DNA from 2 places in the Streptomyces sp. NPDC026673 genome. Region 1 is predicted to be linked to the other one. Evidence: riboswitches for the same ligand, from Rfam matches in the RefSeq annotation. Region 1 holds a riboswitch; the other holds the start of a gene.
The links. A riboswitch is a leader RNA that binds a small molecule or an ion and turns the genes downstream of it on or off. The one in region 1 is predicted to bind glycine.
Positions count from the first base shown of each region.

Region 2: it holds a riboswitch for glycine, as region 1 does, so the genes downstream of both, gcvT (glycine cleavage system aminomethyltransferase GcvT) here and gcvP (aminomethyl-transferring glycine dehydrogenase) in region 1, are expected to answer to the same signal.

Region 1 covers NZ_JBEZXR010000105.1:9,935-13,330, reverse strand. Annotated here, with positions in the region: gene gcvP (aminomethyl-transferring glycine dehydrogenase) at 1-1,970, opposite strand, end outside; glycine riboswitch at 2,126-2,230, opposite strand; gene AB0F62_RS38980 (PRC-barrel domain-containing protein) at 2,332-2,712, shown strand; gene AB0F62_RS38975 (DNA polymerase IV) at 2,625-3,396, opposite strand, start outside.
Region 2 covers NZ_JBEZXR010000005.1:9,119-12,514, reverse strand. Annotated here, with positions in the region: gene AB0F62_RS05635 (hypothetical protein) at 1-102, shown strand, start outside; gene AB0F62_RS05630 (AAA family ATPase) at 137-718, opposite strand; glycine riboswitch at 988-1,088, shown strand; gene gcvT (glycine cleavage system aminomethyltransferase GcvT) at 1,269-2,381, shown strand; gene gcvH (glycine cleavage system protein GcvH) at 2,466-2,846, shown strand; gene glyA (serine hydroxymethyltransferase) at 2,905-3,396, shown strand, end outside.

The DNA.
Region 1 (3,396 bases):
GTGGAGGGGTAGGTGACCATGAGGACCGAGAGCTCGTCGCGGTACTGCTCGATCTTGGCGCGCAGGTCCTCGACGTCGACCTCGCCGTCGCCGGCGGTCTTCACGACCACGACCTTCATGCCGGCCATCACGGCGCTGGCCGCGTTGGTGCCGTGCGCCGAGGACGGGATGAGGCAGACCGTGCGCTGGGTGTCGCCGTTGGCGCGGTGGTAGGCGCGGACGGCGAGCAGGCCGGCCAGCTCGCCCTGGGAGCCGGCGTTCGGCTGCAGGCTCACCTTGTCGTAGCCGGTGACCTCGGCGAGGCGCTCCTCCAGCTCACGGATCAGGGTGAGGTAGCCCTCGGCCTGGTCGGCCGGCGCGAAGGGGTGCATCGCGCCGAACTCGGGCCAGGTGACCGGCTCCATCTCGGTGGTCGCGTTGAGCTTCATGGTGCAGGAGCCCAGCGGGATCATGCCGCGGTCCAGCGCGTAGTCGCGGTCGGCGAGGCGGCGCAGGTAGCGCAGCATCGCGGTCTCGGAGCGGTGCTGGTGGAAGACCGGGTGGGTCAGGTAGTCCACGCCGCGCTCCAGGGCGGCGGGCAGCGCGTCCTCGGTGGCCGCGTCGAGGGCCTCGATGTCGGCGGTGACGCCGAAGGCGCCCCAGACGGCGGCCAGGTCGGCACGGCCGGTGGTCTCGTCGCAGGCGACACCGACCAGGTCGGCGTCGACCTGGCGCAGGTTGACACCGGCCTCGCGGGCGGCGGCCACGACCTCGGCGGCACGGCCGGGCACCCGGGCGGTGAGGGTGTCGAAGAAGGCGCCGGTGGTCACCTCGACGCCGCCGGCGCGCAGGCCCGCGGCGAGGATCGCGGCGTAGCGGTGGGTGCGGCGGGCGATCTGCGCGAGGCCGTCCGGGCCGTGGTAGACCGCGTACATGCCCGCCATGACCGCGAGCAGCACCTGGGCGGTGCAGATGTTGCTGGTGGCCTTCTCGCGGCGGATGTGCTGCTCGCGGGTCTGCAGGGCCAGGCGGTACGCCTTGTCGCCGTCGGCGTCGACGGAGACGCCGACGAGGCGGCCGGGCAGGCTGCGGGCGTGGGCCTCGCGGACGGCCATGTAACCGGCGTGCGGGCCGCCGAAGCCCATCGGGACGCCGAAGCGCTGGGTGGTGCCGACCGCGATGTCCGCGCCGAGCTCGCCGGGCGAGGTGAGCACGGTCAGGGCGAGCAGGTCGGCGGCGACGGTGACGATCGCGCCGAGCTCGTGGGCCTGCTCGACGACGGGCCGAAGGTCGCGGACCGCGCCGGAGGCACCCGGGTACTGCAGCAGCACGCCGAAGACGCCGCGCTCGGCGACGTCCGCGGGGATGCCGTCGCTCAGGTCGGCGACGACGACCTCGACGCCGGTGGGCTCGGCGCGGGTCTCGATCACGGCGACGGTCTGCGGGAAGGTGTCGGCGTCGACCAGGAAGACGCCCTGCTTGACCTTCCCGACCCGGCGGGCGAGGGCCATCGCCTCGGCCGCCGCGGTGCCCTCGTCGAGCAGCGAGGCGCCGGAGGTGGGCAGCCCGGTGAGGTCGGCGACGACCGTCTGGAAGTTGAGCAGCGCCTCCAGCCGGCCCTGGGAGATCTCCGGCTGGTAGGGCGTGTACGCCGTGTACCAGGCGGGGTTCTCCATGACGTTGCGCAGGATGACCGGCGGGGTGAAGGTGCCGTGGTAACCGAGGCCGATCATGGGCCGCAGCACCTGGTTGCGGTCGGCGAGGGAGCGCAGCTCCGCCAGCACCTCGGGCTCGGTGCGGGCGTCGGGCAGCCGGAGCGCCTCGGCGCTCTTGATGGTGTCCGGTACGGCTGCGGCGGTGAGCTCGTCCAGCGAGCCGTAGCCGACCTGCGCGAGCATCTTGGCCTGCGCACCGGCGTCGGGCCCGATGTGGCGCTGCTCGAAGGGGATGCCGCGCTCCAGCTCGGAGAGTGGGATGCGGTTGGCGGTCATCTGCGGAGGCCTCCTGGTCTGACGCGACACGGCCTCCCCCTCTGTCATCTGAACCTGAGAGCTTCACCGCCCCGCAACAGCCGGGGCGGCTTTCACCGTCGGTGAGGAAGCGGCCGCGCACGGTGTGTGCCGCCCTTCCTGCTTTCCAGAGTGACCTCACCCATGCGGTACGGATGCCTGAGAGATTCCGGGGAGGGTTTGCTCCTTCGGCGCCCGACGGGCGGTTCCCCGCGTCGTCAGGACTCTCCCGCAAGGGGTCAGCAGCCGCTGTCAGCGTACCAGCGCGGTCCGGGGATGGGTCATGTGACAGCCGCCACCTTTCGTGCCTAAATAGGATTAATCGCGACCAGTTGGAGGGACCGTGCAGACCGGTATCGATCCGCGCAGCCTCATCGGACGCAGGGCCTTCGACCGCAACGGGATGAAGATCGGCACCGTCGACGAGGTGTACCTCGACGACGCCACCGGGGAGCCCGAATGGGCGGCGGTGCGCACCGGACTGTTCAGCCGCGACGCGTTCGTCCCGCTGGAGCCGAGTGAGTTCACCGGGGAAGAGCTGCGCGTCCCGTTCGACAAGGCACTGATCAAGGACGCCCCGGACTTCGGCGTGGGCCGGCATCTCTCCCCCGAGCAGGAGCTGCAGCTCTACCACCACTACGGCATGAGCGGTCCGGCGCTGTCCGGTCCGCTGCCGGAGCCGCCGCCGGACCGCGACTTCGGCACGCTGGCCGGCGACAGCTGACGCGGGGGCGGTCCCGGCGGCTCCGCCGACACCAGCGGCAGCGGCTCGGACGGCTCCAGATCCGGGTCGGCCACCGCGAAGGTGCGCACCCGGCCCGGCCCGGCGGAGCCCGGCTCCTCGAAGCGGACGGTGACCCTGCCGACCCCGCTGCCCTGTACCCACCCGGCGCCGTACTCGGTGTGCCGTACGTCCTGCCCCGGCACCCAGCGCCGCTCGGCCCGCCCCGGCTCCACGGCCGACCCCGCGGACGGCGCCGCCTCCTCCTCGGAAGGTCCGGCCTCCTCGTCGGCGGCGCTCTCCTCCCGCTCCGCGGCCTGGGCGAACAGGTCCTCCTGCGTGAAGTCGGCGAGGCCCGCGACACCGACGCCGAGCAGGCGCACGCCGCCGGTGGTGTCGACGGCCTCCAGCAGCCGCGCCGCGGTCTCGCGGACGACCGCGAGGTCGTCGGTCGGGGCCCGCAGGGTCTCCGAGCGCGTGAGCGTCGTGAAGTCGTACCGCCGCACCTTCAGCACGATCGTGCGGCCGGAGCGCCCCGCCGAGCGCAGCCTGCGCACGCAGCGGTCGGCCAGCCGGTCGACCTCCAGACGGACCCGAACGCGGTCGGTGAGGTCGACGTCGAAGGTGTCCTCGACGGAGATCGACTTGTGCTCGCGGTCGGCGACCACCGGCCGCTCGTCGATCCCC
Region 2 (3,396 bases), on a different contig from region 1:
AACGACCAGGGACAGGAGCCGGCATACGAGGCGCCCCTGTCCCCCGAGGCGCCGCTGTCCCCGGAGGCGCCGCTGTCCCCCGAGGAACAGCAGGTTCCGTAGCGGTAGCGCACCTTCCGTGTCGCGGCCCGGTCGCTCAGCCGTCGAAGTCGATGGCCTCGAGCTCCCGGGCCGCTTCACGGTCCAGGAGGACCGCGGAGGCGCAGGCGCGGGGCAGCCGGCCCGCCTCCGCCTCGGCCAGCAGGCGTCGGGAGGCGTTGCGGTGCCGCGCCATGGCGTACCCGGACACCCCCCGGCCGCGCTCGCGCTGGCCGTCGAGGGCCGTCCGCACCGGGACGTCCAGCAGGACCAGGTGCATCCCCCGTCCGCGCCGCCGCGCGTCGCGGGCGACCCAGGACCGCACCCATCGCTGGGTGCCGCAGTCGTGCAGTACGACGCTGTCACCCGAACGCAGCGCCCGCCACAGTCCCGTGTAGTGCGCGATCCGCACCAGGGGGCGGTAGAACGCGTACGGCAACAGCCGCGGCATCCGGGCCTGCCAGCGCTCCCTGACGTCCTGTGAGTCGATCAGGCGGGCCCCGCCCGCCGCGCGCCGCATGAGGGTGCTCTTGCCTCCGCCCGGCAGGCCGGAGACGACCAGGACGTCACCCGGCGGGTAGCGCAGGGTGCGCACCGGCCGCCGCCCCCGCCGCAGATCGAGCAGCCGGCGAGGCCGCACGGCGCGGCCCCCGCGGCGCGCCTCCCCGGCCCGCGCCGGTGCCGGCCGGGATACGGCCGGACCCCCGGCCGTCGCATACGCACTCTGCCACCGCACAGTTCGCCCTCCGGGTCCGACGTTCAAGAAATGGTAAATCCTGTGTCTTTGCCTACCCAGAGAAACGGCGGCGTTACTACCGGATCGGGACCGGACCGGGACATCCGCGACGCGATCGCGACAACGGCGGGCGCCCGTGCAATGATGGCGGCCTCAATCTCATATAGGCCGTTCGAGGCCGCGCGGGAGAGTTTCCGCACCGCTGCGGCGGGCGGGGCGCCGAAGGAGCAAGTCCTCCCTTGAATCTCTCAGGCACAGATACCGCGCGTTCGAGGCAGATCTGAAAAGCGGGCGAGCCCTCCCGGTCACGGGGGTGCCGCCCCACCCAAGGTGCAAGCCGGGACTCCTCCGCTCGGAGGGTCCAGGTGAACCTCTCAGGTTCCGATGACAGATGGGGAGGACCAGCCCCCCGTCATCGCCCACCTGTCTCTTCCTCGCCTTGGGAGCCCGCCCGATGAGTGAACCCCGCCGTACCGCACTGGACGCGCTGCACCGCGCCCTCGGCGCCACGATGACCGACTTCGCGGGCTGGGACATGCCGCTGCGGTACGCCAGCGAGCGCGACGAGCACACCGCCGTGCGGACCCGGGCCGGTCTCTTCGACCTGTCCCACATGGGCGAGATCACGGTCACCGGTCCGGCCGCCGGCCAGGCGTTGGACCACGCGCTGGTCGGCCACATCTCGGCGCTGGCCGTGGGCCGCGCCCGGTACACGATGATCTGCGCGCCCGACGGCGGCATCCTCGACGACCTGATCGTCTACCGGCTCGGCGACGAGGAGTACATGGTCGTCGCCAACGCCTCCAACGCCCAGGTCGTGCTGGACGCGGTGACCGAGCGCGCGGCGGGCTTCGACGCCGCCGTCCGCGACGACCGGGACGCGTACGCGCTGATCGCCGTCCAGGGCCCGGAGTCCCCCGGCATCCTGAAGTCGGTCACCGACGCCGACCTGGACGGGCTGAAGTACTACGCGGGCCTGCCCGGCACGGTCGCCGGCGTCTCCGCGCTCATCGCCCGCACGGGCTACACCGGCGAGGACGGTTTCGAACTGTTCGTCGCGCCGGGCGACGCCGAGAAGCTGTGGCAGGCGCTGACCGAGGCGGGCGCGGACGCCGGCCTGGTGCCGTGCGGCCTGTCCTGCCGCGACACGCTCCGCCTGGAGGCGGGCATGCCGCTGTACGGGCACGAGCTGACCACCGCGCTCACCCCCTTCGACGCCGGGCTCGGCCGGGTCGTGAAGTTCGACAAGCCGGGTGACTTCGTCGGCCGCGAGGCGCTGACCGCGGCCGCCGCGAAGGCCGAGGCCGCGCCGCCGCGCAAGCTGGTCGGCCTGGTCGCCGAGGGCCGCCGGGTCCCCCGCGCGGGCTACCCGGTGGTGGCCGGCGGCGAGGTGGTCGGCGAGGTCACCTCCGGCGCCCCGTCCCCGACCCTGGGCAAGCCGATCGCCATGGCCTACGTGGACGCCGCCCACGCCGCACCGGGCGCCTCCGGTGTGGGCGTGGACATCCGCGGTACGCATGAGCCGTACGAGGTGGTGGCGCTGCCGTTCTACAAGCGGCAGCGCTGAGGCACCGGTCACATCCGGCCCAGCCGTCCCACCTGTCAAGACAGCCGTTCACCAGCACATACCGTCATCCAGGAGAATCACGCCATGAGCAACCCCCAGCAGCTGCGTTACAGCAAGGAGCACGAGTGGGTCTCGGCCGCCGACGCGGACGGTGTGTCCTCGGTGGGCATCACCGAGCACGCGGCGAACGCCCTCGGCGATGTCGTCTACGTCCAGCTCCCGGCCGTCGGCGACACGGTCTCCGCGGGTGAGACCTGCGGTGAGCTGGAGTCGACCAAGTCGGTCAGCGACCTGTACGCCCCGGTCTCCGGCGAGGTCACCGAGGTCAACGAGGACGTCGTCAACGACCCCTCGCTGGTGAACTCGGCGGCCTTCGAGGGCGGCTGGCTGTTCAAGGTGAAGATCTCCGAGGAGCCGGCCGACCTGCTCTCCGCGGACGAGTACACCGCCTTCACCGGCAGCTGACGCCGCGGCCCCGCCGCACCGCCCTGTCCACTCCGACCTCGGGACGGATGACCCCCAGATGTCGCTTCTCAACAGCTCCCTCCACGAGCTCGACCCCGACGTCGCCGCCGCCGTCGACGCCGAACTGCACCGCCAGCAGTCCACCCTGGAGATGATCGCCTCGGAGAACTTCGCTCCGGTCGCGGTGCTCCAGGCCCAGGGCTCGGTGCTGACCAACAAGTACGCCGAGGGGTACCCCGGCCGCCGCTACTACGGCGGTTGCGAGCACGTCGACGTGGTCGAGCAGCTCGCGATCGACCGGATCAAGGCGCTCTTCGGCGCCGAGCACGCCAACGTCCAGCCGCACTCGGGCGCGCAGGCCAACGCGGCCGCGATGTTCGCCCTGCTGAACCCCGGCGACACCATCCTGGGTCTGAACCTCGCCCACGGCGGGCACCTGACCCACGGCATGAAGATCAATTTCTCCGGCAAGCTCTACAACGTGGCCGCCTACCACGTGGACGCCGAGACCGGGCAGGTCGACATGGCCGAGGTCGAGCGCCTCGCCAAG